Microlunatus soli: one gene and its partner. The protein of the gene in region 2 interacts with the protein of the main gene of each other region in a pairwise test. Links are inferred from orthologs where the notes say so. Each region holds a gene or a part of one and is shown on either strand. Other genes may lie near its edges.

Evidence for each region.
Region 1: the proteins of ftsZ (region 2) and rlmN interact in binary tests that used the Escherichia coli proteins (3 or more experiments, as listed by UniProt). The link is inferred for Microlunatus soli from one-to-one orthologs.

The regions. Positions count from the first base shown.
Region 1 is NZ_LT629772.1:681,924-696,431, forward strand. The notes cover bases 7,719-10,577. They hold rlmN (23S rRNA (adenine(2503)-C(2))-methyltransferase RlmN), read right to left. Parts: upstream 9,781-10,577; coding sequence 8,656-9,780; downstream 7,719-8,655. Other genes in these bases: BLU38_RS03265 (Type 1 glutamine amidotransferase-like domain-containing protein), read right to left, coding at 7,719-7,938; BLU38_RS03270 (cupin domain-containing protein), read right to left, coding at 8,136-8,579; BLU38_RS03280 (nucleoside hydrolase), read right to left, coding at 9,825-10,577. In the rest of the region: lon (endopeptidase La), read left to right, coding at 1-465; BLU38_RS03230 (MaoC/PaaZ C-terminal domain-containing protein), read left to right, coding at 587-1,060; BLU38_RS03235 (glycoside hydrolase family protein), read right to left, coding at 1,061-2,446; BLU38_RS03240 (LacI family DNA-binding transcriptional regulator), read left to right, coding at 2,612-3,616; BLU38_RS03245 (hypothetical protein), read right to left, coding at 3,625-4,014; BLU38_RS03250 (hypothetical protein), read right to left, coding at 4,194-5,171; BLU38_RS03255 (sensor histidine kinase), read left to right, coding at 5,319-6,524; BLU38_RS03260 (response regulator), read left to right, coding at 6,548-7,252; more of BLU38_RS03265, read right to left, coding at 7,282-7,718; more of BLU38_RS03280, read right to left, coding at 10,578-10,736; Nickel transporter NicT, read right to left, coding at 10,786-11,877; BLU38_RS03290 (DUF72 domain-containing protein), read left to right, coding at 12,058-12,882; BLU38_RS03295 (phosphotransferase), read left to right, coding at 12,879-13,919; BLU38_RS31150 (nitroreductase family protein), read left to right, coding at 13,992-14,508.
Region 2 is NZ_LT629772.1:917,246-931,745, reverse strand. What follows is about bases 299-3,149. They hold ftsZ (cell division protein FtsZ), read left to right. Parts: upstream 299-911; coding sequence 912-2,387; downstream 2,388-3,149. Other genes in these bases: BLU38_RS04370 (cell division protein SepF), read left to right, coding at 2,730-3,149; BLU38_RS04380 (cell division protein FtsQ/DivIB), read left to right, coding at 299-567. Also shown: more of BLU38_RS04380, read left to right, coding at 1-298; more of BLU38_RS04370, read left to right, coding at 3,150-3,356; BLU38_RS04365 (YggT family protein), read left to right, coding at 3,488-3,784; BLU38_RS04360 (DivIVA domain-containing protein), read left to right, coding at 3,896-4,078; BLU38_RS04355 (DivIVA domain-containing protein), read left to right, coding at 4,354-5,295; BLU38_RS32275 (TraR/DksA family transcriptional regulator), read left to right, coding at 6,479-6,910; BLU38_RS04335 (signal peptidase II), read left to right, coding at 6,883-7,575; BLU38_RS04330 (RluA family pseudouridine synthase), read left to right, coding at 7,572-8,498; pyk (pyruvate kinase), read left to right, coding at 8,589-10,004; BLU38_RS04320 (class I SAM-dependent methyltransferase), read right to left, coding at 10,111-10,995; ectA (diaminobutyrate acetyltransferase), read left to right, coding at 11,310-11,819; ectB (diaminobutyrate--2-oxoglutarate transaminase), read left to right, coding at 12,042-13,421; BLU38_RS04305 (ectoine synthase), read left to right, coding at 13,468-13,875; thpD (ectoine hydroxylase), read left to right, coding at 14,039-14,500. UniProt on the Escherichia coli protein: Essential cell division protein that forms a contractile ring structure (Z ring) at the future cell division site. The regulation of the ring assembly controls the timing and the location of cell division.

The DNA of each region.
Region 1 (14,508 bases), 240 kb from region 2 along the record:
GTGCTCACCGGTCAGCTCGGCGACGTGATGAAGGAATCGGTGCAGATCGCCTTGTCCTACCTGCGGTCGCGGGATCAGGCGGGGAAGCTGGCCGATCACCGGATCCACGTGCACGTTCCGGCCGGCGCCGTACCGAAGGACGGCCCGAGCGCCGGTGTCACGATGGTCACCGCGCTGGCCTCGTTGGCCTCCGGACGACCGGTCAAGTCGTCGGTCGGGATGACCGGTGAGGTCACCCTGCAGGGCAAGGTGCTGCCGATCGGCGGCGTCAAGCAGAAGCTGCTGGCGGCTCATCGTGCCGGGTTGACCGGTGTGATCATCCCCAAGCGCAACGAGCCGGACCTGGACGACCTGCCGGAGTCGGTGCGGGACAGCCTGAACATCCACCCGGTCGCCGACGTCGCCGACGTCCTGGCACTGGCACTGGAGGATGCCGAGCCCGCCGCCAGCACCCTCGCCGCATAACCAAATCCGAGGCCGCCCCTACCGCCGACCCGTCAGTTTCTCCCCGACACGCCGGGCGTGTCGGGGAGAAACTGGCGGGTCGGCGGGTTTTGTGGGGCGGGCGGGCTGCGATCATGAGGGCATGGGAGCGCTGTATTTCGAGGACTTCGCCGTCGGCCAGACCTTCACCACACCGGGCAAGACGATCACCGAGGCCGATGTGGTGAACTTCGCGGCCTGGACCGGTGACAACAACCAGGTGCACACCGACGCCGAGTTCGCCCGGCAGACCCGCTACGGCCAACGGATCGTGCACGGCATGCTCGGTGCGTCGCTGTGCCTGGGTCTGATCTCCCGGATCGGTGCCTTCGAGGGCAGCTCGGTCGCGCTGCTGGGCATCGATGGCTGGCGGTTCACCAATCCGGTGTTCATCGGCGACACGCTGACCTGCACCGTCCAGATCGTCGGCACCCGGTTGACCAGCAAGGGCACGACCGGTGTCGTGCAGCGCGAACTGACGTTGATCAACCAGCGGGACGAGATCGTGCAACAGGGTCGGATGGACATCCTGATGCTCACCCGCGCCGAAGCCATCCGATCGGTCCCCGGATCATGATCATCTCGTGGCCAGGGTGACCGCGTCGACCCGCAGTTCGCCGTCCTGGACGGCGATCGACAGCCGTTGTCCGGGCTGATCGTAGGCACGGGCGTTCAGCGCGACGCCGTCGACGTACAGGGTGGCGATGCTGTCGTCGACGACGATCTCCAGCCGATAGCTGCGGCCGGGCTCGACGGTGAACGGGCGTTCCGTACCCCGGTTGTCGTAGCGATACCAGGGATAGTTCGGGACCCGGTCGAAGTCGATGCGGCGTTCGCCGGCGCGGACGGTGAAGGCGTACCCATCGGTGCCGGCCCGGTCGCCGAACAGGCCGATCGCAAAGCTGCGCAGCGTGCGCGGTATCACCGTCATGCTGACCAGGAACGGTTCGCCGGCGGGCGTCTCCCCCAGCTCGACCGTCTGCCGACCGTCGGCTGCCGACACCACGATCGGCTCGGTGATCAACTCCGTTGCCGGTGAGAACGCCGCCCGGACCGTTTCGGGGATCCGTACGCCGAGAGACCGGTCGGCACGCTGATACACCTCGTGCACCACCAGGGTGCCACCCCACTGCCAGGCACCAAGATCATCATCCCCCTCCTTGGTCGCCACCCAGCCGAACAGGTAGCGATGCTCGCCGTCGGAGGCCGACCGGGCGGCGTAGTAGGCCCGGCCGTCGAAGGCGTCGTCGACCGGTGCACTCCACGGGCCCTGCAGGCTGTCGCTGCTGCGATACACGGTCTTGCTGCGGTCGCTGTACTCGGTGGTCAGCAGATACCAGCGATCCCCCATCCGGAACAGGTCCGGCATCTCGTGCATCGTGTAGCGGCCGGGTGCCCAGAAGTCACCCTGGAACGCCCAGTTCTCCAGATCGGTCGAGGTGAACCACACCGTACGGCCGGTTCGCGCCCGCTTGTCCGCGCCGGTGCGCGCCCCCAAGATCATCACCCACCGGTCGTTCGGCTCGTCACGAAGCACGAACGGGTCGCGCCAGTCGTCGGGGTCGTAGCCGTCCTGCGGCACGACCAGTTCGCCGTCCTGAGTTGTCCAGTGCTCCAGGTCGTCACTGACCGCGTGCATCAAGACCTGGGCCGGCTTCCCGTCCGCCGCGAAGTCCCGATTGAATCCGGTGTAGAAGGCATGGAAACGGCCCTCGGCCTCGAACACGCTGCCGGCGAAGATGAACTGGTCCTGGGCGTCGTCGGCGCCACGCGGGATCACCTCACCGAGATCGTCGTAGTCGACGAAATCCGTCGTCCGGGCCAGCGCCCAGCCGAACGGTTCACCGAACGGACCCGGGCGTCGGGTGTCGCGCTGGTGGAAGAGCTGGAAGGCCCCGGCTGCGTAGACCGGCATGCAGTCTCCGAACCAGGTGCCGGGGTGTTGGTAGTAGAGCTGGTGCATGAAAATGTCCTGTCTCGACAGCGAGCATGATCATCAGGTGCTGCCACGGTAGGACCCTCGGCGACCCACCGGGACGCCGTCGGCCGGCCTCCGTCGGCGATGGCATAGCGTTTGCCCTGGTGATCACCGGTGACATCGGTGTCAGGACTCGCGTCGGAGGTGGGAATGCCGCGTCGCCCCACCATCCATGACGTCGCCCGGCACGCCGGGGTCGGCGCGAAGACGGTGTCCCGGGTGTTGAACGGTGAACGCGCGGTCAGCGAGTCGATGCGAGCCCGGGTCCAGGCGTCGATCCGTACGTTGGGCTATCGGCCGAACTCCGCGGCCCGGATGCTGCGCAAGGACCTGACCCGTTCGATCGGCTTCGTCTGCGCCGACATCGCCGAACCGGTCCAGGCCCAGCTGGCTCGGGCCATCGAGACCGTTGCCCGTGATCATGATTCGGCGGTCACCGTCTCGCTGACCGATCACGAACCCGATCGCGAACGGGACGCGATCGAGTCGTTGACTTCGCGCCGGGTCGACGGCCTGATCCTCTGGCCGACCGGCATCGGCAGCCGCTACCTCGCACGGCTGGTCCGTGATCTTCCGACCGTCTGCGTCGACCGGCCGATCGACGGTGTCGAGACCGACACGGTGCTCTGCGACAACCGGCAAGGCGTCCGCGAGGCGATCGAACTCCTGCACCGGCGCGGCCATCGGCGGATCGCGTTCGTCGGCGACGATCCGGAACTGTTCACCCAGGCAGAGCGGTACGACGGCTACCGACGAACGCTCGCCGATCACGGTCTGCCGGTCGACGCCGGCATCGTCGTCCGCGGCAACCATCAGGTGCCGCGGCTGCGCCGGCAACTCGCCCACTGGCGGGCCGCACCGGCACCACCGACGGCGATCCTGGCCGCCAGTTCGGTCGCCGCACACGCTGTGATCCGCGCCGTCGACGCCGACGATCCGGTGACGGTACTGGCCTTCGACGACTTCCCGCTGGCCGACGTCATCCGGGGTGGCATCTCGGTGGTCAGTCAGAATGTCGACGACATCGGTCGAGCTGCCGCCGAGATGCTCTTCGACCGACTGGCCGGTGATCAACGCGGCCCGAACCACCTCCGCATCCCGACGACGATGATCGCTCGCGGCAACGATCACGAACATGATCAACAAAGATCATGATCGATGCGCTACTGAGTCTTCAGCACAACGCCGTCGCTGCACGAATCGGGCCAGTAGGGGATGCTTTCGCAGACATACATGGCGCCGAGCTTGTACCAATGTCCGGGCGCCTTGTGCCGGTCGCAACCGGAGTTGGAGTCGTAGTAGAGCTTGTCGGGATTGGACGAGAACTTCGCGTACACCGCGTGGTTGTCGCTCTCCTTGTCGCAGACGTCGAAGATGTGCCGGTCCTTGTCGAACACGGCCTTGTCGTCGCCCTGCTTGGTGACCTTGAGGTCGTAGTTGGCACTGACGTCCGCTTGCGCGGTGGACAGCGCCCCCGGTGCGGCGCATGCCACGGCTGCGCCGGCCAACAGCCCGGCGATCCTGATCCTGCGAGCGAAGTTGGATGTTCGCATCGTGGTTCCTTCCGTAGATCGAGTACGAGTCCGCCCGCGACGGTGCCAGCCAGGAAGGTCCCGCCCGGTCGAGTTTTGACCTGCATCGAAGGAGGTCCCCGCGGACCAGGGCCGGAGCACGGCGATCACCGGCCTTCATGATCAACTCGGGTGTCCGCTGCCATCAACGGCGACCATGATCATCCGAGACTCCGGAAACCACTCAGCACGGCGATGAGGTATTGCAGGACGAGGGCAGCGATCGCGACGACGCCGAGCCACCAGACCTTGCGGGAGACCGGTTCGGCGGCGGCCCACAGGCGAAGGCCGAGCGGCACCAACGCGGCGGCCAGCAGCAGCGCACCGGTCAGTGAATTCAGGTCGGTCCCCTTCAGCACACCGCTGTAGTGGGTCATCATGAACGCGACCGCCAGCGCCGGCGCCCAGCCCAGTACCCGAGCCCGGTAGGCACCGATCGCGAGCACCGCCCAGGCGAGATTGTCGCTGCCGTTCAACGTCTCCAGGACGTACCAGGCGCCGTAGGTGGCATCGACAGCCTTGGTCGCCGTCTCCAGTCCCTGCGCCCCGACCAACTGCAGCGCGAGGAAGCTGATGCCCTCCTGGAAGATCCGCACCGTGCTGCCGACCACCGCGATCGTGGCTGCCCAGAATCCCCAGACCGGGTGTTCCCGACCGATCATCGAGGCCAGCGCGACGAACGCCGGGATCATCAGGACCAGCCCGGCGGTGTAGAGCGCATAGGAGGTGAGGATGGTGCCCCGGGCGGATTCCATCGCCGCCAGTTGATCGGGAAAGAAGTAGAAGTGCCCGGAGCGGACGAGCTCGCCGGCCAGCAGCAGCAACGGCGCCAGGACGAGTGATCCGGCGCCGAGTCGTGTTCCCGGCCAGCCCACGATCGGGCCCGGTGCTCGGATCAGGAACGCCGGACCGCGCCGGCCCAGCAGGACGGCACTGGTGATCGCCCCCAGCACCAGACCACCGGCCGCCGACGCGAGAGAGGCGACCTGGGTGTTGGCCCACCGAACATCGCGCAGACCGGCCAGCGTCGCCACCGCGTACCCGCCGACGGCACCGACCAGCACTGCGCCGACGAGCGCCCCCGCTGCCCGCAGATCCGCGGCGGCGTTCGGACCGGTCGGCTTCGCGGTCACCGTCATGTCAAGGACTCCCATCGGTTGGTTCGGGGCGGCACGCGAATGCCAGCGTGTCAGCGAAACCGGGCGGGCGCGTCTGCCTCAGGTCAGGGATCTGACGTCCGACCCAGGTCGGACGACCTGCCCCGTACCCGGCGATAGCGTCGACGTGTGCTGCGACAGGACCGATCAACGACACGAGACGTGCTGATCGACAGCGGTGTTGCCGTGCTGCTGTCGATCATCGCCACCCGGGCCGTGCTCGACCCGCCCGGACCGGCGTTCACCGGACCGGTGTGGCTGGCTTGGGTGGCCGGCGCCGCGGTCGCGTTGCCGCTGGCGGTACGTCGCCGCTGGCCGCTGCCGATCTTCGGCTTCCTGGTCGCGGCGACCGCGGTCGCAACATTTCTCGGCGCCGTCGGGATCGGTGCCCTCTGGGTGACATACGCGGCGACGGCGTTGGCGCTCTACACCGTGGCCGCCGAGGGTCGGAGAGTCGTCGTGACCGGCCTCGCCTTGGTCGGCGGCCTGGCCGTACCCGCCCGGACGATCCCCTGGATCTACCACCGATTCCAGGTGACCCCGGTGACGGCGCCGACGAGCGAGCTGCCGTTGTGGTGGCCGATCGAACTCGGCATGGTCGGCGCCGAGTTGATCATCGCCTGGGCCGTCGGCCGGTTGGTCCGATGGCGACGTACGTTACTGGCCGAGTTCGCCCGTCGGCTCGCCCGCGACGCGGTGGCCGAGGAACGACTGCGGATCGCCCGCGAGCTGCACGACATCGTCGGGCACAGCATGGGTCTGATCGCGGTGAAGGCGACGGTGGCCAACCACATCGCCGAGGAACGACCGACCGAGACCCGCGCCGCCCTGCGGACCATCGAGCACACCAGCCGATCAGCGCTCGCCGAGATCCGGCGACTGCTCGGCGTGCTGCGGGCCGACGACGACCCGCTCGGCGACCTGGCGCCGGCCCCGGGGACGTCCGACCTGCCCAGCCTGGCCACCCGGCTGAGGTCTGCGGGACTGGCAGTGAACCTGACCCTCGGCGAGGTCGACGCATTGCCCGAAGCGCTCGACCTCACCGTCTACCGGATCGTCCAGGAGTCGGTCACAAATGTCTTGAAACACGCGAACGCCGAACGTTGCTGGGTGTCGGTGCAGACCGCCGACGAGCTGGTCCGGGTCACCATCGCCGACAACGGCCGTGGCCGGCGGATCTCCGATCCGGCAGCCGGCGGCCACGGCATCATCGGGATGCGGGAACGGGTGACGATGTACGGCGGCACCTTCCGGGCGGGCCCGCGCCCCGAGGGCGGCTTCCAGGTGATCGCCGACCTGCCGTACGTTCCCCAGGAGGACGGGATGAGGAGATGACGACACGGGGAGACGGGACCCAGATGCGATACCGAACCGAACCGGCCGACCCGTCGGAGATCGCGGTGCTGCTGGCCGACGACCAGGCTCTGATCCGGGAGAGTTTCCGGGCTCTGCTCGACGCGTCGCCCGGGTTCGAACCGATCGGCGAGGCCGGCACCGGCTGCGAGGCCGTCCGGTCGGCCCGGGAACACCGGCCGGACGTGGTTCTGATGGATGTCCGGATGCCCGAGATGGACGGCATCGAGGCGACCCGCCGGATCTGCGCGGACCCGGAGCTGTCGTCGGTGCACGTCCTCATCCTGACCACCTTCGACCTGGACGAATACGTCTACGCCGCGCTGGCGGCCGGGGCGAGCGGGTTCCTGGTCAAGGACGCCGGCGCAAGCGAACTCCTGCACGGCATCAGGCTGGTCGCCGCGGGCGAGGCGCTGTTGGCCCCGTCCGCCACTCGCCGACTGATCGCCGCGTTCACCGGAACGGGCCCGTCGGGCGTCGGGCACGGGCCGGACGGCATCACCGAACGGGAACGCGAGGTGCTGGTGCTGATCGGCCGCGGGCTGTCCAACACCGAGATCGCCCGACAATTGCAGGTGGCACTCGGCACGGTGAAGACCCACGTGGGACGGCTGCTGCACAAGCTGGGCGCCCGGGACCGTGCCCAACTGGTGATCACTGCGTACGACTCCGGACTGGTGACGCCGCGCCGACCGCCCCTCGGTCGATGATCCTGGATCGATCGACGACAACGCCCGTGTCACGAGGCGTTGAGCGGCTCCCAGTGCCCCTCGGAGATCACCTCGACCCGGTCGCCGACCACCGTGATTGCGGTGTCGTCGTCGATCGCGTACGCCGGCCCGGTGATCTTCGTCGCCCAGCTGCGTGCACTGGCCAGGGTGTTCTCGGGCCAGTCGGGGTAGTCCAGGTGCGGGAAGATCGAGAAGTCGACGACACCCAGCGTCCGATCGTCCTCGGCTGCCGACCAGTCCACGAACTCGTCGCCGATCCGAGGAGTGAGCGCCATGCTTCCGGCGCTCAGCCCGACCCAGACCGTTTCGTCAAGGGACGGCAGCAGATCGGCCAGCCCGGACTGTCGCATCCAGTGCGCCAGGTAGGTCGCTTCGCCGCCGCCGACCAGCAGCACGTCGGCCTCCCGGACCCACGGGACCCAACGGTCCGCGCCGATGCTGGCCAGTGCCGTCAGCTCGAGAACTCCGACCGATTTCCAGCCCAGATCACACAGGCCGCCTGCGATGGCGTTGCGGACCGAGACCGGTGAACACGCGGGCTGGCCGTACTGGGCGGTCGGGATGAAGAGCGCGTCGGACTCCTCGATCGGTCGACCGAGCAGGTCGACCAGGGCGTCGGCGATGGTCCGGTTCGTGACACCGCCCGATGTCAGCAGCAGCTTCATGATGTCCTTCGCGTTCGTCGGTGATCAGCCTCATCATGCGTCATCGGCTGCTGGTCACCCCTGCGAATTGTGGACACTCGTCCGAGTTTCTGGCACGGCGAATCGTCACCGCGGCCGACCGTAGAACGGCCGAATGTCCAGAATTCCCGCCCTCAGAGCTCTGATCCGCCAGAAGATCGGCCGAGGGACTACGGCAGTTACGACGCGGCGAGCCGGAAGTCCTCGAAGTCGAAGCCGGGTGACACCAGGCAGCTGGCCAGCGCGTCCTGATCACCGGGCAGGGTCCGCTGCCAGACACCGGGCGGGATGATCAGCTGGGCCAGCTCTCCGGCGGCGAAATCGGCACCCAGCCGACGGACCGGTTGTTGATCATCGGGGCTTTCGCCGTCGCCGCCGAGCTGCAGATCGATGGTCCCCGGCCCCTGCCAGATCCAGATCTCGGTCGAGGCGACGACGTGCCAGGCCGATGATTCACCGGCTGCCAGCAGGAAGTTGATCAAGGTTGCGGCGGAGCGGGACACCGGACGGCCCGCCCGGTCGACCGACACCTCGGCATCGGATCGGAAGGTCTCGGCGAACCAGCCGCCCTCCGGATGTGCCGCGAGGTCGAGCTGTTCGGCGATCGGCGGGCGGTCTGGCATCGATCCTCCAGGGTGATTGGTGGCCCTTCGACAGGCTCAGGGTTCTTCGACAAGATCAGGGATCTTGGCGAGGGTGTCAGTTCTCCAGGGCAGCGAGCTGGCCGCAGGCCGCGGCGATCTCCTGACCGCGGGTGTCGCGGACGGTGCAGGCGACCCCGCCGGCGTTGACCCGGCGGACGAACTCCCGTTCGACCGGCTTCGGGCTGGCGTCCCATTTCGAGCCGGGGGTCGGGTTCAGCGGGATCACGTTCACGTGCACCAGTTGTCCCAGATGCTGGCGTAACCGTTTGGCCAGCAGGTCGGCCCGCCACGGATGGTCGTTGATGTCGCGGATCAAGGCGTACTCGATGGAGACTCGGCGGCCGGAGGTGTCGGCGTAGTAGCGGGCTGCCTCGAGCACCTCGTCGATCGACCACCGATTGTTCACCGGCACCAGGGTGTCGCGGAGTTCGTCGTCCGGAGTGTGCAGCGATACCGCGAGCCGGACCTGCATCTTTTCGTCGGCGAGCTTGCGGATCGCCGGTGCCAGGCCCACGGTCGACACCGTGACCGAACGCTGCGAGATGCCCAGGCCGGACGGCGCCGGCTCGGTGATCCGGCGGACCGCGGCGACCACCCGCTTGTAGTTGGCCAGCGGCTCGCCCATCCCCATGAAGACGATGTTGGACAGTCGACCCGGCGTCGGGGTACCGGACGAATCGGGCATCAGACCGTCCCGCATCACCGCCGCGGCAGACCGCACCTGGTCGACGATCTCGGCGGTCGACAGGTTGCGTTCCAGACCGCCCTGCCCGGTGGCGCAGAACGGACACGCCATCCCGCAGCCGGCCTGGCTGGAGATGCACAACGTCGCCCGATCCGGATAGCGCATCAGGACGCTCTCCACCAGCGTGCCGTCGTGTGCTCGGAGCAGCGCCTTGCGGGTGCTGCCGCCGTCGGCGGCCACCGAGCGGACCTCGGTGAACAGGGTCGGCATCAATTGACCGACCAACCGTTCCCGGGACGCGGCCGGGATGTCGGTCATCGCTTCCGGGTCGACGGTCAACCGGGAGAAGTAGTGGTTGGACAGCTGCTTGGCCCGGAACGGCTTCTCCCCCAGTGCCGCGACGGCCTCGGCCCGTTCGGCGGTGGTGAAGTCGGCGAGATGCTTCGGCGGCAGGCCACGTTTGGGCGCGTCGAAGACCAGCGGGAGAGTTGTCATAGCCGCACCATTGTCCCACGCACTCCCAGCGGCCCCAGAATCGCTCAGGATCGGCCGAAGAGCCGGATCTTGGCGAACATGTCGGCCAGCAGGAAGCGCACGTCGAACGATTCACAGACCTGGATCGGATGGCCGGAACCGACGACGTACTGACCTTGGGCGCCGAACCGCGGCGCCGGCACCGTACGCAGCCGGCCGGCAGCCGGGAACATCATCAACCCGATCGCCGGCGAGTCACCGAGCGAACGGGATTCGATCGGCTCGGCGTGCCAGGTCGCGTTCCACTCGACCAACTGGCGGATCAGATAGTCGGCCAGCTCGCTACTGCCGCCGATCGTGTCGATCAGTTCGGCGTAGCTCACCGACACCTTGGTGTAGACCGGCTGCGGCACCTGCCAGATCGTGATGCCGGAGTCGAAGACGACGTTGGCCGCCGCGATGTCGTTGGACAGGTTGAATTCGATCGTGGTCTCCGGCGGCGGCGCGGTGTAGTCGAAGCCACCGATCCAGATCACGATCACATCCCGGTCGACGATCGCCGGGTCGAGCAGGATCGCCGAAGCCATGTCGGTCAGCGGGCCGAGGAACGACACGTAGAGCGGATCGTCGGCGGTCGCCACCTTGCTCTCCTCGATGATCATCCGGGCGCCGGGCGAGTCGACCGCGGTCCGCTCGTGCGGAATCGGTGTGGCGGCACCGTCGGCGACCGGGACCTGCCCCGAACGACCCAGCAGCTCGAGCAGCAGGTCGATCTCCTCGCGGGACTCGGCCATGCTGCGTTGACTGCGCCGGGTGCCGAAGTGCGCCGGGATCAGCCCGCGGACATCGAACATCGGCGTCAACAGCCCGTGCACGATCGCGAACTGATCGTCCGCCTCGTTCTTGGCGTCGGTGTTGATGATCACCCGGCGGGTGCGCTTCGGCGTCGGTATCGCGGACACGCTGGCAGTGCTCACGTTTGGCTCTCCCTCTCGAAACTGGTGCCGACTTCCAGGATGCGACCGGTCAGGCCCACCGATCGTCGACCCGAGCGATCTTCCAGTAGGCGACGGCGATCAGCCAGACCACGGCGAACAGTCCGACGATCATGAAACCGACGTTGTCCAGGCTGATCCTCGCCACCGCATCGACAACAGTGTTGTGCCAACCGAGCTTGTCGTGCAGCACCGACACCACCTCGATGGTGCCGATCAGCAACGCCACCGCGACCGACAGCCCGGTGATCGTCAGGTTGTAGTAGATCTTGCGGACCGGTTTCAGGAACGCCCAGTCGTAGGCGACGCTCATCAGGATCCCGTCCAGACAGTCCAGCAGGCTCATGCCGCAGGCGAACAGCAACGGCAGCACCAAGATCGCGTACCACGGCAACCCGGTCGCCGCGCCGGTCCCGGCCAACACCAGCAGCGCCACCTCGGTGGCGGTGTCGAATCCGAGTCCGAACAGCAACCCGATCGGGAACATCTGCACCGGATGCTTGATCGCCCGGGTGATCGGAGCAAGGATCCGGGCCAGCAGTCCGCGGCTCTGCAGCTGGGCCTCCAACCGATCGCCGTCGAACTCGCCGCGGCGCATCCGCCAGAACACCCGGCCGATTCCGATCAGCGCCACCAGGTTGAGGATGCCGATCAGATACAGGAACAGCCCCGACGACATTGTGCCGATCACACCGAGGGTCTGCCGGACCGGCGAATCCTCGCTGAGCAAGTTGCCGACGGTATGCGCACCGGCACCGACCAACGCCGCCAGCACGAAGACGATCGTCGCGTGCCCCATCGCGAACCAGAAGCCGACCGACTTGGGTCGGCCGCCGTCGGAGCGCAGTTTGCGGGTGGTGTTGTCGATCGCGGCGATGTGATCGACGTCGAAGGCGTGCCGCAGGCCGTAGGTGTAGGCCGTGACGCCAAGGCCGACACCGAAGACGGTGTCGCCGATCCGATGATGCTGCGGGGCGATCACGGTGATCAACAATCCGAAACCGACGACGTGCAGAGCCAGGATGAAGCCGATCAGACCGGCGGCCTGCAGCCAGTCCCGTCGGGTCCAGGTGGTGATCAGACGGACAGGGTCGGTCGGGCGGACAGGGTTGGCCTCGGCCATCGGTGGCGATACTTCCTTCCGGGATGACGCGTCCCATCGACAAGGCTCGCATCCGGCGGGTCTGACTCCCGCAGCCATCGGCTGCGGTCACAGTGGCGCGACCGCGCCGGATTTTCACCGGCTTCCGTCCGTACGCGATATGAGGAGGCCGACTATAGCGGGCCATGATTGGATCGGGTCATGATCAGAGTCGGCATCTCGGGGTGGACCTATCAGCCCTGGCGAGGCAGCTTCTATCCCGCAGGCTTGCCGCACCGCCAAGAACTCGGCTACGCCGCCGAACGGCTCACCTCGATCGAGGTCAACGGCACCTTCTACGCGTTGCAGCGACCGAGCAGCTTCGCCAACTGGCGGGAACAGACGCCGGACGACTTCGTCTTCTCCGTCAAGGGCGGCCGGTTCATCACCCACATGAAGCGACTGCTCGACCCGCAGCTGTCGTTGGCGAATTTCTTCGCTTCCGGCCCGCTCGCTCTGGCCGACAAGCTCGGCCCGATGCTGTGGCAGCTGGCGCCCGATCTGACGTACGACGCCGGTCGGCTGACCGCCTTCTTCGACGCGTTGCCCCGCACCCACGCCGAAGCGATCGCGGTCGGGTCGGAGCACGATGACCGACTCGACCAGGATCGGGTGCACCTGCAGTCGGCGACTCCCGAGCGGCCGATCCGGCATGCCGTGGAGGTCCGCAACGACACCTTCAACACACCGGAGCTGATCGATCTGCTCCATGATCATCGGATCGCGCTGGTGATCGCCGACACCGCCGGTCGATGGCCGCAGATCGAGCAGCTCACCACCGACTTCGGTTATCTGCGACTGCACGGCGCCGACGAGCTGTACGTCAGTGGCTACCCGCCGAGTGCACTGGACGCCTGGGCCGACAAGATCAACTCCTGGGCCGACCAGGTGGACGACGTGTTCGTCTACTTCGACAACGACGCCAAGGTCCGGGCGCCGTACGACGCGATCGGTCTGATCGAGCGACTGTCCGAAAGCACGTCGTGAGACCGGACTTCTCGATCGCGGACGTGCTGCACGCGTACGGCCTGCCCGGCGAGGTCGTCGACGTCGCACCGATCGGGCGGGCCTGGTCCAACAGGGTCTACCGGCTCACCACGTCCGAAGGCCGTTACGCCGTCAAACAACTGCTCAACCCGTGGCGGGATCCGCACTGGAAGGATTGGCTGCTCGAGGCCGCCGCTTTCGAGTTGGCTGCTCACCGATCCGGTATCGCGATGCCGCGACCGATGCTGACGACTGACGGGTCGGTGCTCGCCGATCTTCCGGGCGAGCGGCCCAGTGTCCCTCGTCGAGAAGGCGTCACGGTACGGGTGCACGAGTGGGCCGACGGCGAACCGTGCGGCGACGGTCCGGTCTCACCCGAGATCGCTCACCGGGTCGGCGGGGACCTCGCGCGGATGCACGCACTCGATCATCATCCTGGCAGAGCCGACGTCTTCCCGGTCCATGATCAACAGACCATCGACGGCTGGGACGAACTGGTCGGCCGGGTCCGAACGGGCGATCCGGTGCTGGCCGACCGGGCGGCCGACGCGGCGCCCGTGGTCCGCGAGGTCGGCGAACTGCTGCGCGACGCCGTCACCGACTTCGGTGGCCAACCGATGAGCCACGGCGACGTCGATCAGAAGAACCTGATCATCACAGCCGGCGGTCCGGTGCTCTGCGACTGGGACGTCGCCGCACCCTGGCCGGCGCGGCAGGAGCTGGCCCGGACCGCCATGTCGCTGGCGGTCTGGCAGCATCGGGACGTTGCCCGTGCCGTGGTCGCCGGCTATCGCGCTGCTGGCGGCGACCCCGTCGACATCGGCCCCACCGATCTGGCGATCGACCTGCGGATCAGCCTGGACTGGCTCGGCCTGTGCCTGGAACGCGTCGCCGGTCTGCGTGATGACGGCGACCAACGTCGCGCCGAGGCCGTCACCGCCGTGCCGAGGCTGCTTGCTGAGCTGGAGCCGAGAGTCGACCGGGTGCTGAGCGTCCGCTCCTGGCTGGCCGGACGAAGTAGTGACTCACGGCACTAGCGCGTGGCTCACCGGCTGTCGATACTGGTGCCCAACCGGGCAGGGGGCCCGTTCGGGGCAAGGAGCAGGCAGATGGCGAACAACGCATGTTCGGCGGCTGCGCTCCGTCGTGCCGCCGTCTGCGGGACCCTCGCCGCCTCGATCTACAACACCCAGCCGTGGCATTTCCGACTCACCGCGAGCACCCTGCAACTGTGGTCCGATCCGGAACGACAGTTGCTGGCGCACGACCCGGAGGGTCGGTTGCTGATCATGAGTTGCGGATGCGCGCTGTTCAACGCTCGTGCTGCGCTGGCCGCCGAAGGCATCGGTGTCAGTGTCCGACGACACGAGTCCGACGAGCGGCCGAGCGCTCGGTCACGTCTGCTGGCGACGGTGACGGTCTCCGACGACCAGCCCGCTGACAGCACAGGGATCGGCGACCTGGCGCTGGTCGCCGACGCCCGCCGCACGAACCGGCAACCGTTCACCGATGCCGACGTCCCGGCGGATCTGCTGCAGCGGCTACCGATCGCCGCCCTCGCCGAGGGCGCGGTCCTGGTCCCGCTGGTCGGTGATCAACCGAGGACGCTGCGCGAGCTCACCGAGC
Region 2 (14,500 bases):
GTCTCCCGGGTCCAGGTCAAGGGCGCCAAGCAGCTGGACGAATCGGCCGTCGTCGAGGTCGCCGCCGTACCGAAGGGCGCACCGCTCGCACGACTGGACGTCGACGCCGTCCAACAGCGGGTCGCCGGGATCGGCGAACTGGAGTCGGCCCGGGTCAGCAGGGACTGGCCGCACACGGTGCGGATCGATGTCGTCGAACGCACCCCGGCCTACGCCGTGAAGCAGGGGAACGGTTACCTGCTGGTCGATCGACATGGCGTCGGCTACCAGACCGTGACGTCGCCGGCGGACGAACTGCCGAGGGCCACGGCGAACAGCTCCCAACCGCAGCTGCTGAAGGCGTTGGCGACCGTCGTCGCCGCCCTGCCGAACTCGTTGCAGCGCAAGATCGAAACCATCCAGGCACCGACCAGGGACTCGATCCAGCTCAAGCTGAAGAACGGCGACGTCGTCTTCTGGGGCAGTGAGGATCAGTCCGCGCTGAAGGCGGAGGTGGTGGCCCCACTGCTCAAGCAGCCGGGCACCCACTTCGACGTCTCGGCACCGGGCAATCCGGCGATCCGCTGAGGCCCCTTACCCGACTCCGGTTTCATGATCAACTAGCCGTCAAGGTCAAGTAGAACTTGAGACAAATATGGGCTCTGACACACCGATCTCGCGCCCAAGGTATGTCGTGTGGACTTTCCCGATGCAGACCTCATAACGTGACGTGCACGCCTCGGTCTGGACGTTGGACTTCTTCCCCGTGGACCTCAGGTCGAGACTGACCCGCAAGCAGCGCCGCGGGCCGGTCGAGATCGTCTGATCCGAGCGTCGAGACCTCCCACAGGGGGTTCAGGGCGGGGCATCGACAGACATGCAAGAGCTACGAACCGTTGCACATACCCGGCAGCGAGAAGAGGCGGGATCAAGTGGTCACTGCATCGCAGAACTACCTGGCGATCATCAAGGTGGTCGGGGTCGGTGGCGGCGGAGTCAACGCCGTCAACCGGATGATCGAGGCAGGTTTGCGAGGCGTCGAGTTCATCGCGGTGAACACCGACGCCCAAGCCCTGCTGATGAGCGATGCCGATGTCAAGCTCGACATCGGCCGCGACCTGACCCGCGGTCTCGGCGCGGGAGCCGATCCGGACAAGGGTCGGCAGGCCGCTGAAGATCATTCCGACGAGATCGAGGAGGCGCTGAAGGGCGCCGACATGGTCTTCGTCACCGCCGGTGAGGGTGGCGGCACCGGCACCGGCGGCGCGCCGGTGGTGGCCCGGATCGCCCGATCGCTCGGCGCATTGACCATCGGTGTGGTGACCCGGCCGTTCAGCTTCGAGGGGCGGCGTCGCTCGGTGCAGGCCGAGGAGGGGATCAACAACCTCCGTGAAGAGGTCGACACCCTGATCACCATCCCCAACGACAAGCTGTTGGCGATGACCGACCATCAGGTCGCCATCCTGGACGCCTTCAAGCAGGCCGACCAGGTGCTGATGCAAGGTGTCTCCGGCATCACCGACCTGATCACCACTCCGGGCCTGATCAACCTCGACTTCGCCGACGTCAAGTCCGTGATGTCCAACGCCGGCTCGGCGCTGATGGGTATCGGTTCGGCCCGCGGCGAGGAACGCGCCCGCGCTGCCGCCGAGATGGCGGTCTCCTCACCGCTGCTGGAGGAGAGCATCGACGGCGCCCGGGGCGTGTTGCTGTCGATCGCCGGCGGTTCCGATCTCGGCCTGTTCGAGGTCTCCGCGGCCGCCGACCTGATCCAGAACGCGGCCCACGAGGAAGCCAACATCATCTTCGGTACGGTCATCGACGACGCCCTCGGCGACGAGGTCCGGGTCACCGTGATCGCCGCCGGCTTCGAGGACGGCCATCCGCCGCGCCGCCAGCCCGGCGTCGGACGAACCGCCGTCCGCTCGGGACAGCAGCAGGGTCAGGCCACCGGCAACCAGTCCCGCCCCGCACCGACGTCCACCGGCGCACCGAACAGCGGCGCCGGTGCACCGGCACGGCAGCCGGCGCCGGTCGGGCAGCAGTCCGGCTTCGGTCAGGGTTCCGGCCAGCCGTCCGGTTTCGGTCAGGGTTCCGGCCAGCAGTACGGCGGTCAGCGTCCGGGGCAGCAGGGTGGTAACGCTCAGAACGGTGGCCAGCAGGCCGCCGGGCAGGGCAACGGCCGGACGCCCGGACAGCAGGCCGGCAGCCAGCAGGGAACCGGGCAGCAGGGTGGCCAGCCGGGAAATGGTCAGCAGGGCCGTCCGAGCGGTGCGCCCGCGGCGCAGCCCGGCCAGTCCGGCCGGCAGAGCCCGTTCAACCCGCCGGCGTCCAACGGCTTCGGGCCGCGCACCAATCAGCCGGTGGAGGACGACGACGACCTGGACGTTCCCGACTTCCTGAAGTAACGCCGGCTTCGTGAAGTACCAACAGCTTCATGAGTGAGGCAGCTTCATGAGTAACACAGGCGACCGGGCGGGTGGTGATCGTGGACGAGGAAGCCGCGATCGCCACCCGGTCGGAGGGTTCGGCACCGATTCGGCTCCGGCGGCCGGACGCGTACCGCTGAAGCTGCCTGGGAGACCGCTGAACAATCTGCCCTGCTGCGCGGGCGCTGTACGCACCGCTCGCGACGGGCACATTTGTTCAGCAGCCTCCTAGGCGTGTCGGGCGTCGGTTCGGTCGCAGCGGCCGGACCAGCCGGTAGGGTCGAGCGCGAACGTATCTGGAGCGGAGAGGTCACAGGAAAGATGGCGGATAGGCTGAAGCGGGCGGCGGCGTGGCTCGGTCTCGTCACCGACGACCGGTACCCCGAATACGACGACAACGAGCCGACCGAGGGCGTCGCCCGAGAGGACCTGTTGGCCGAGTCCGAGGGGCAGTCGCGCCAGTCCTCGGGGTACGGCCAGGGCGCCTCGTCGGACCACAGCCAGGACCAGCGGTCCAACGGCGCAAGTGTCACGCCGCTGGAGACCCGCCGCGAACCGGCCGGTCAGCCGACCGCGCACAGCAACGCGCAGCCGGTGGTCACCGGCAACCAGCAGACAGCCGCCGCGCAGGCGGTCGTCGAAGCACCAGCACCTCAGCAGGAGAGAGCCGACTTGTCCCGGATCGTCACGGTTCATCCCCGGTCGTTCAACGACGCCCGGACCATCGGCGAGCACTTCCGTGACGGCGTGCCGGTGATCATGAACCTGACCCAGATGGAAAATGCCGACGCCAAGCGCCTGGTCGACTTCGCGGCCGGGCTGATCCTCGGCCTGCGCGGCAACATCGAACGCGTCACCAGCAAGGTCTTCCTGCTCTCCCCGGAGAACGTCACCGTGACCGCCGAGGACAAGGAACGGATCGCCGGCGGCTTCTTCAACCAGAGCTGACCGGCGCCGCCGAACGTTCGGCGAGCGGGATTCGGGGAGCTCTCCGGGTCGCCTGACCCGGACGACCCGCTGATCTCCGCGTACTCTGGAGTCGACAACGGCAGGCGAGCACAGAGAGTCACGAGGGCAGCATGCAGGCGATCTTCGGAATGATCATCTACTTCATCTTGTGGCTCTTCCTGTTGTTCATGATCGGACGGATGATCCTGTCCTGGGTCCCGGTGCTGGTCCGCGACTGGCAGCCGCGCGGAGCGCTGTTGGTGGTCGCGGAGGCGATCTACACCGTGACCGACCCGCCGCTGCGGCTGCTCCGCAAAGTGCTGCGGCCGGTCCGGATCGGCAACATGATGCTGGACATCGCCTTCCTGGGGCTGTGGCTGGGCGTCATCATCCTGATGCGGGTCAACGCCTACGTGCTGCTGACCTGATTCTCACCCCGACATTCTCACTGCGACCGGGACGCGCTACGGGGTCGAGTGGCCCCGTACGGCGCTAGCGTGGCAGTCCTGCCCAGCACCGCATCCCGGGGAGAATCGAGAATGTCCGATGTGCTGAACGAGATCCGCAACGTCCGGTTCCGGATGGCCAAGCGCTCCGGGTACGAGGTGGTCGACGTGGACGAGTTCATCGACCTGGTCGAGCAACACGTGACGGCGCTGCTCCAGGAGAATCGGCTGTTGCGCGCCGACGTCGAGCGGCTCCGCCAGCAGCTGCCGCAGTGAATCGACAGTTGCCGCAGTGATCTGTCGGTGGCGCTCGAGCCCGGTCCCGCAGGGCCTGCCGTTCGAGTCCGCGCTGTCGGTACCGAGCGGAGTGGACCGGACGGGGTGAATCGGTCCGGACGAAAACTTGTCAACCGTGATTCGCTCACAGTCGCGTGGATTAGGTACGGTAGGTGGGTGTGCCCTGGTTGATCGGGCGTGAACGATGGTCAAACCGGGCGTTGAAGCAGGCAGTGCCTGTCAAGAACAGCAACTTTCAGAACCTGAGGTGAACGATGTCGCTGACTCTGGACGAGGTCCGGAACATCAAGTTCCGGATGGCCAAGAGGTCCGGCTACGAGGTCTTGGATGTCGACGAGTTCGTCGACCAAGTCGAAGCGTCCTTCGAGCAGTTGCAAGAAGAGAACGCCAACCTGAAGCGCCAGGTCGAATCGCTCAAGGCGACCGCCGGCTCGACCGAGAAGGCCGCCGAGCGGCAGCCCGCGGCCGCGGCACCGTCGTCGTCTGTCGCGAACGCCTCCGGTGCGGAGCGGCTCGTCGTCACCACCAGCGCTGAGGCCAGCCCGGCCGTCGTCCGACTGGTGCAGATGTCGACCGAGCAGGCCGAGAGCCTGGTCGCCGAGGCGGAGGCGCAGGCGAGCCAGATCAAGTCCGACGCCGAGCGCACCAGCAAGCAGGTGACCACCGACGCCACCACCCGCGCCGAGCGGGTGGAGAGCGAGGCACGGGTCAACGCCGAGCGGATCCGCTCCGACGCGCAGAACCGCGCCGACAGTCTGGACCAGGACACCGAGGACAAGCGTCGCGAGCTGTTCAGCGAGCTGGAGAAGCAGCGTGACCAGCTGGTCCTCTCGGTCTCCGAGCTGCGGAAGTTCGAGAGCGACTTCCGACAGAACATGACCAATGAGCTGAAGAGCCACATCGACTCGCTGAGCTCCGGCCGCGCCGAGCCGCAGGGGTCGACGCCGAAGCTGCTGTCGGAGACCAATGCCCAGCCGAGTCGCGGTGCGACCGGGTCGGGGTCGACCGGGAGTTCCGGCAACTCCGGGTCGGGCAAATCGTCCTCGGGTAACGCAAGTGGCAACGGTTCCAACGGCAGCCGGGCCGCCAATCAGCAGTCCAGCACCGACAAGGCGTCCGACAGCAGCAGCGCCGACAAATCGCAGGGCTCCTCGGAGACCCCGCGGTTGGACGCCCTGCTGGGCGAGCAGCACTGAGCAGACCTGTTTCGTCCCGGACCGATGGCGCCCATCGGCCCGGACGATCCTGATCGATCATCGACACCGAGTCGTTGCCGAATGGGCCCCACTGCGGGCCCATTCGGCGTTTCTGTGCTCGGATACCGGTGAAAACCCCTGAAGTTACCGAAACATGCGGTTTATTCATTGAAGAAACCCACGTTGGGCCCTACTGTTCGTGAGACTTCCTCGCATCCGCCGTACGGAGCATGAAGGGGCCTCGATGATGACCGCCAACGCGACAAGATCTGCCGCTACGAGTCGACGATCGGTGCCCGGTCCGAAGACCGGGAGCGGTGCCACGCCGGCAGCAGCGCGCGCGGAGAGCCGCGCCGCAGGCAGGACGGGGACGAAGGCCACGGTCCTGGCACAGGCTTCGGCCGCGAAGACGACGGCGACGAAACGGACGTCCACGAAACAGGCCACGGGAACGAACGGCGCATCGGCAAAGAAGACCCAGACGAAGAAGGCCCAGGCGAAGAGGGCCCAGGCGAAGAAGGCCCAGCCGACGAAGGCCCAGCCGAAGAAGGCCCAGCCGACGAAGGCATCGGAAAAGGCGAAACCGGCTGAAAAGACGTCGGCAAAGCAGCCGGGGACGAAAGCCACGGCAAAGAAGACGGCGACAAAGCAAACTGCGGCAAAGAAGACGACCAAGAGCCCGGCAAAGCGCGTGGCGACGAAATCCTCTCACTCAAAGGCCGCCCAAGCCGGCACCGGCGAGACAAAATCGACCGGGACGAAGTCGGCTGCTACCAAAGCGGCGGTGAAGAAGGCCGCGACGAAGAAGACGGCCACCAAGCAAGCCGGGACAAAGCGAGCGGCGACACCGAAAGCGGCCACCCGGAAGCCCGCCTCGACGTCCGACGCGGCGGCCGAGCCGACCACCGGTCGGGCAGTACCGTCCCGGACCAAGTCGTCGGCCTCGGGAGATCAGGCCACATCAGAAGTTCAGACCACATCAGAAGTTCAGGCCACATCAGAAGTTCAGGACAGACAAGACAATGGTTCCGCAGCGACGCTGAACACCGATGTTGAGAATTCGGCCCGAAAGCCGACCAAGACGAAGAAGATAGGGACCGTGACGAAGACATCATCGGCGACCGCAGGTTCGCCACCTTCCGAGACCGCCGATCGGGGCGCGACCGCGACGGCGAGTTCGACCATCGACCCGTCCGTCGCCACCGGCGCCGGGACCACAGCGGCCGACCTGCCGATCCGGCCGGGCGAGGATCCGTGGACCGCAGAGGAGCTGCAGGAGGTCCGCGACGAGCTGGAAAGCGAGATCGCCCGGCTGGCCGATCAGATCGAGGTGTCGGAATCGGAGCTGGTCGGGCTGCTCCGGGACGGGAGCGAAGGTGCCGGCCGCGATCCGGCCGACGTCGGCTCGACCAATTTCGAACGTGACCACGAGATGTCGCTGGCCAACAACGCCCGTGAACTGCTCGACCAGACTCGGCTCGCGCTCCGACACATCGCCAACGGGACCTACGGTGCCTGCGACAACTGTGGCAAGCCGATCGGTAAGGGGCGGCTGCAGGCGTTCCCGCGTGCCACACTGTGTGTGGAATGCAAACAGCGCGAGGAACGTCGATAACCGAGTCCACTCCCAGCAGCAGCCGCCGGCGAGCACCGAGCCGGTGGCTGTTTGCTGCCGTCGCGCTGGTCGGCCTGGCGCTGGACTTCAGCACCAAGCAACTGGCGGTCGCCCACCTGGACCCGGCCGATCCGCCGTCGCTGTTGGGTGGATTGATCACGCTGCAGCTGATCCGCAATTCCGGTGCCGCGTTCAGCCTCGGTGAGAACTACACGATCGTGTTCACCGTGCTGGCGATGGCGGCGCTGCTCTTCGTGCTGTTGGTGTTGCTGCGACGGATCGCCCATCTCGGGTGGGCGGTCGCACTCGGTCTGCTCACCGCCGGGGTGGCCGGCAATCTCACCGACCGGATCTTTCGCCCGCCGTCGCCGTTCCACGGCCACGTCGTCGATTTCGTCCAGTTACCGCATTTCGCGATCTTCAACGTCGCCGACATGTGTGTCACGGGTGCTGCCGCGCTGATCCTGATCCTGGCGATCTTCAAGAACGTCTCACTCGGTGGCGTCCGGTACCCGACTCGAGCCGAACGAGAGGCGTCGGAGACGGCCGTAGCGGGCGCGACCGTGGTGGAGGGCACGACCTCACCGGCGGATCTCGATGATCAGCGGCAGGCAGGCAAGGACTCCGCGGCCGAGGACGGCACTGACCTGGACAGCTCGCGATGAGCGAATCGAAGACCGTCCTGGTCCCCGACGGGCTGGAGGGTGAGCGGGTCGATGCCGCGGTGGCCCGGATGCTCGGGCTGTCCCGCAGCAAGGTCGCCGACCTGGCGGCGTCCGGAGCCGTCCGGGTGGACGGGGCGCCGGCCGCCAAATCGGACCGGGTGCTCGCCGGATCGCTGCTGGAGGTCGACCTCCCCGATCAGCGGGCCGGCGTGCCGGTCACGCCGCAGGTGGTGGCCGGAGTCCGGATCATCCACGACGACGACCACATCGTGGTGGTCGACAAGCCGGTCGGAGTCGCCGCCCATCCGAGCCTGGGATGGGACGGGCCGTCGGTGACCGAGCATCTCGCCGGTGCCGGCTTCCGGATCTCCACCTCCGGGGCCCCGGAACGTCAGGGTGTGGTGCAACGGCTGGACGTCGGCACCTCCGGACTGATGGTGCTGGCGAAGAGCGAACGCGCCTACACCGTGCTGAAACAGGCGTTCCGAGATCGTACGGTCGACAAGACCTACCACACCCTGGTGCAGGGCCATCCCGATCCGTTCGAGGGAACGATCGACGCCCCGATCGGTCGGCATCCGGGTGCGGACTACAAGATGGCGGTGATGGCCGGCGGCCGGCACAGCGTCACCCACTACACCACCCTGGAGGCGCACCGCGGCGCCTCCCTGCTCGAGGTCAAGCTGGAGACCGGGCGGACCCATCAGATCCGGGTCCACATGGCTGCCATCAAGCACCCGTGTGTCGGCGACCCGACCTACGGCGCCAATCCCAAGCTGGCCGCCGAGCTCGGGCTGATCCGGCAATGGCTGCACGCCGTACGGCTCGGATTCGTCCATCCGGCGACCGGTGACTACGTCGAATACGCATCCGACTATCCCGACGATCTGCAGCAGGCCCTGGAGCTCGTCCGCGCCGGCTGATCGGTCGGATCGGGGCTGCGGACCGCCGCCGAGGTCCCGTTCCGCGGTCCGCTGTGCTCCTTCTCAGTCCGACGTAATAGGGTCTGGGGCGTGCGTAGAGCGAAGATTGTCTGCACCCTCGGCCCAGCGACCGCCTCGGAGGAGCGTTTGGTCGAACTGGTGCGCGCGGGTATGGATGTTGCCCGGTTGAACATGAGCCACGGTGACTATCCCGACCACCTGGCCAACATCAAAGGCGTCCGGGCCGCTGCCGAGGAGGTTGGTCGCCCGGTCGGCATCTTTGCCGACCTGCAGGGACCGAAGATCCGTCTCGGTCGCTTCGCCGAGGGCAAGGTGCAACTGGCCTACGGTGCGAAGTTCGCCATCACCACCGATGATTGCGACGGCACCGTCGAGCGGTGCTCCACCACGTTCAAGGATCTGCCCGGAGACGTCCAGCCCGGTGACCTGATCCTGATCGACGACGGTCGGATCCAGCTGCAGGCCGACGAGGTGACCGACACCGACGTGATCACCACCGTCAAGGTCGGCGGTCCGGTCTCCAACAACAAGGGCATCAATCTGCCCGGCGTCGCGGTCAGCGTCCCGGCGCTCGGTGAGAAGGACCAGGCCGATCTGCGCTGGGCACTGGCCCAGGGTGTGGACATGATCGCGATGTCCTTCGTCCGCACCGCAGCCGACATCGAGATGGCCCACAAGATCATGGCCGAGGAGGGACGCAAGGTCCCGATCATCGCCAAGATCGAGAAGCCGCAGGCGGTCGAGAACCTCGAGGAGATCATCGACGCGTTCGACGCGTTCATGGTCGCCCGCGGTGATCTTGGTGTCGAGCTTCCGCTGGAGGAGGTGCCGCTGGTCCAGAAGCGGATCGTCACCGCGGCCCGCCGCTGGGCCAAGCCGGTGATCGTCGCCACCCAGATGTTGGAGTCGATGATCAGCGCGCCGCGGCCGACCCGTGCCGAGGCCTCCGACGTCGCCAATGCGGTGTTGGACGGTGCCGACGCGGTGATGCTGTCCGGCGAGACGAGTGTCGGCCAGTACCCGGTGCTGACCGTGGAGACGATGGCTCGGATCGTGAACGAGACCGAGGCCCACGGAATGGCTGAGATGCATTCGATCGATTGGGATCCGCACACCACCGCCGGTGTGCTGACCAAGTCGGCCGCCGACATCGCCGCCGGTGTCGGTGCGAAGTACCTGGTGGCGTTCACCCACTCCGGTGACTCCGCCCGTCGGTTGTCCCGGCTGCGGTCCGGCATCCCGGTGTTGGCGTTCACGCCGTTGGAGAGCACGCGCGCCGAGCTGACCCTGAGCTGGGGGATCGAGACCCACCTGGTGCCGATGGTCACCCACACCGACGACATGATCCGTCAGGTGGACAAGGCGCTGACCGAGTCCGGTCAGATCGTCGAGGGCGAGCGGGTCGTGATCATCGCCGGTTCCCCGCCCGGCAAGGCCGGCGCGACCAACATGGTCCGGGTCCGCAAGGTCGGCCTCCCACTCTGACCCACCCCCACACACCCGCCGAACAACAGCCGACCCGTCAGTTTCTCCCCGACACGCCCGGCGTGTCGGGGAGAAACTGACGGGTCGGCTGTGTTGTGGTGCGGGGTCAGGACTCGCGGGTGAAGACGCCGACGATGGTCTGGCCGAACGGGATCGGGAGCTTGTCCAGCACTCGGGTCACCGGGACGACGACGGCGTCGTAGATCTTGACCAGGGCCGGCTTCGGGCTGCCGGTGCCGCCCTTGCCGACGAAGGCCCACCAGGCGATGCCGCCGAGCAGGTTCACCGGCTTGCAGGTGCTGACGCCGAGACCGGCCTCCCGGGCGGCGGCCGACAGCGTGTCGGGGGTGTAGCGCCGGACGTGACCGACCTTGCGATCGAAGTCGCCGTACAGCTGCTGGTAGCCGGGCACCCACTGCACGATGGTGCCGCCGGGGCGCACCAGCCGGGACAGTGACCGCAGCGCGGTGACGTGATCCTCGATGTGTTCCAGGACATTGATGGCCAGCACGGTGTCCACCGGCCCCTGGCTCTCGACCAGTCGGTCGGCGTCCTCCGGGGAAAGCGCTGCCAGGTCCAGTCGGGTGGACTGCACCTCGGGGCGATCGGCGAAGCGTTCGGCCATCGACGCGACGGCTCCGGGGTCGACGTCGGTGACGATCAATCGCTTGCGGTCGGTGAACTGGGCGGAGAAGTCACCCATCCCGGCTCCGACCTCGAGGAGTTCGGGGCCGCAGTGCGGCGCGATCAGATCGAACTGGTAGCGGCGGTAGTTGCGTTGGTCGCCGCCACCACCGCTCTGCTCCAGATCGCGTCCGGTCGCGGCGGCGTAGGCGCCCGCCCCGCTGTCGGAAGCAGCCCCGCTGTCGGAAGCAGCCCCGCTGTCGGAAGCAGCACTGCTGTCGGTGTGGGCGGCGTTCTCGGTCTCGTCGACGGTAGTGCCGTCGGCCGGATCGCGGGTGCTGTCATCCGGAACCTGTGAAGCATCCATGATGCTGGAGTGTTTCAGAAACAGGATCCGATCTCCAACGGCCGTCGAGCCTGATCCGGCTCGGCGATGGCACCCGGGCGAGACGGGACGCCGAACGCGCTGCCAGCTGGGCATGGAACAAATTGTCTCCCCATGTGGACAACTGCGGCAGAAATATCGAGGCTCGGTGCTTGACAGCCAAAGCCGCAGGCAAACACCGCTTTCCCGGGCGTGTCGGACTGCGACATGAGACGGCGTGTCGAAATATTTCGAGGCCGCTGCGGTTGATCCTCCGCAGGATCTCGTTAACTTACTTGCACGTGATCAGCGCCCCCGTGACACAGGACCGAACCGCTACCTCGACCCTCGCGATCGACGTCCGCGAACCGTCGTTGGACGATGCCGGAGCTCTGTGGCAGATCGCCGGGGACTCTCGGACGCTCGACCTGAATCCGTCGTACGCCTATCTGTTGTGGTGCCGCGACTACGCCGCAACCTCGGTGATCGCCACCGTCGATGACGATCGCAGGCCGGCAGGATTCGTCACCGGCTATCGGCGGCCCGACGAACCGCGGACGCTGATGGTCTGGCAGGTCGCCGTCGACGAACAACACCGCGGCCGTGGCGTTGCCGGCGCGATGCTCGACCAATTGGTCGATCGGGTCGAGGACATCGATTGGTTGGAGACCACGATCACCGACGACAATGCCGCCTCGATCGCGCTGTTCACCTCCTTCGCCGAACGGCGGGGGAGCACGCTCAGCCGATCGGATCTGTTCCAGACAAAGCATTTCCCGGACAATCACGACGCCGAGCGGCTGTATCGGATCGGCCCGCTGGGCTGACGGTTCGCAGCAGGGCGGCATCCGCCCTTGATCAACTTCGCGCCGATCGGCCGCTGCCCGCACGCGCCGGCCGACCAAGATCAGATTTGTGACGTTGATCGGATGTCACCGTGCAGCACCGCGCACGCCCTTGTCCGTAGAGCGGTCCGCAGACTCGACCGCCACAGCCGGCCGTTGTGACCGTACCGACAATCACACCCACCACCGGAAGAAGATCATCTGATGCCCACCAAGCCGAGCCAGACGCCGCTCGAACAGCAGCGCAACCGGCAACCGGCCGCCGACAGTGACGGCGACGCCGACCCCGCGAAGCCGACCCCGGAGACGCAGATCTTCCATGATCGCGAGTCCCAGGTGGCCAGCTATTGCACCGAATGGCCGGCGGTCTTCGACACCGCCCGCGGCTGTTATCAGTACAGCGAGGACGGCACCCGCTACCTGGACTTCTTCTCCGGCGCCGGTGCGCTCAACTACGGGCACAACCACCCGGCCCTGCGCAAGCCGTTGCTGGATTACCTGACCGGTGAGCACGTGACCCATTCGCTGGACACCTTCACCGTGGCCAAGCGGAACTTCCTGGAGGCCTTCGACCGGATCGTGCTCGGTCCGCGCGGGCTGGATTACAAGGTCCAGTTCCCCGGGCCGACCGGGACGAACTCGGTCGAGGCAGCGCTCAAGATCGCCCGCAAGTGCACCGGTCGTGAGCAGGTCGTCAGCTTCACCAACGCCTTCCACGGCATGACGCTCGGGTCGCTGGCGGTGACCGGCAACTCGATGAAGCGGGCCGGCGCGGGGACACCCCTCTATCACGCCAGCCCGGCGCCGTACGACGACTACTTCGACGGCCAGACCGCCGACTTCCTGTGGCTGGAGAAGGCCTGGGAGGACAGCGGCTCCGGTCTCGCCGTTCCGGCTGCTGTGATCGTGGAGACGGTCCAGGGCGAAGGCGGTCTGCGGGCCGCTCGGATGAATTGGCTCCGCGAACTGCACGCACTCTGCCGTCGGCACGAGGTGCTGCTGATCGTCGACGACGTGCAGGCAGGCTGTGGCCGTACCGGCACGTTCTTCTCCTTCGAACCGGCCGGAATCCAGCCCGACATCGTCTGCCTGTCCAAGTCGATCAGCGGATACGGGCTGCCGATGGCGCTCACCCTGCTGCGGCCCGAACTGGATCAATGGGATCCGGGCGAACACAACGGCACCTTCCGCGGACACAACCCGGCGTTCGTGACCGCAACCGCTGCGCTGGAGACGTTCTGGACCGACGACCGGTTGCAACGCAATGTCGCCGATCGCTCCGAACAGTTGCAGGACGCGCTGAACCACATCGTCGAGTCGGTGGACGGCGCGGCGCTACGCGGTCGCGGCCTGCTGACCGGCGTCGCCTTCGACGACGCCGAGGTCGCGGGCAAGATCCAGGCCGCCGCCTTCGAACGCGGTCTGTTGGTCGAGACGTCCGGGCCGGAGAGCGAAGCGATCAAGATCATGCCGGCGCTGACGATCACCGAGGACGAGCTGGCCGAGGGCATCGACCTGTTGCTCGCCGCGACCGGCGCCGTACTCAAGATCGATCTGAGCCGCGAACCGTCGCTGGTCGGCTGACCGCGGACGTCCCACCCCGAAAACTCGAAGATCCGAAAGGCACCAGATGAAGGTCATCCACCTCGATGAACTGAACGACACCGAGTCCGACGTCGAGCACGGCACCTGGCGGAGCCGCCGGTTCGTGCTGGCCAAGGACGGTGTCGGGTTCTCGTTCCATGACACCGTGCTGTACGCCGGCACCGAGACCGAGATGTGGTACGCCAACCACATCGAGTGCGTCTACGTCTACCAGGGCACCGGCAAGCTGCTGAACCGCGACACCGGCGAAGAGTTCGAGCTCAAGCCCGGGACGATGTACCTGCTGGACAAGCACGATCGACACACGGTCAAGCCGGAGACCGACATCCACTGCACCTGCACCTTCAACCCGCCGGTCACCGGCCGCGAGGTGCACGACGAGGACGGCGTCTACCCCCTCCTCACCGAGGAACCGGCCACCGCAACAGCCTGATCCCACCCGCCCCACAAGCCACAACCGAACCTCGATATATCAAGGTTGGACACGTTCCCGCGGTCCGGGAACGTGCGCAACCTCGATATATCGAGGTTTCTGTGGCAGGGGTGGGGACAACTGAAAAGGAATCTCTCGCGACTTGTACGAAGGAGAAGCCGACATGTCCGTCAGCACGCAGACCGACGCCTACCCGACGCGCACGATCAGCCGGCCGCAGGTGATCGAACGCCGTGAGCCACCGGTCTGGGGTGATGCGGCTGGTGGCCCGTTCGGGACCGCCGACCTGGAACACTTCGCCGAGACCGGCTACGTGCTGATCGACCAGCTGGTCGATGCTGACGAACTGTCGCAGCTGCGGGCCGAGTTGTCCCGGCTGTCGGCCGACCCGAAGGTCCGGGCCGACGAACGCACCATCGTGGAGGCCAAGTCGCAGGACGTCCGGTCGATCTTCGAGGTGCATCGCAGCAGCGAGGTGTTCGCCAGGATCGCCAACGATCCGCGGGTGGTCAATCGGGCCCGACAGATCCTCGGCTCCGAGGTCTACATCCATCAGAGCCGGGTCAACTTCAAGCCGGGATTCGAGGGCAAGGAGTTCTCCTGGCATTCGGACTTCGAGACCTGG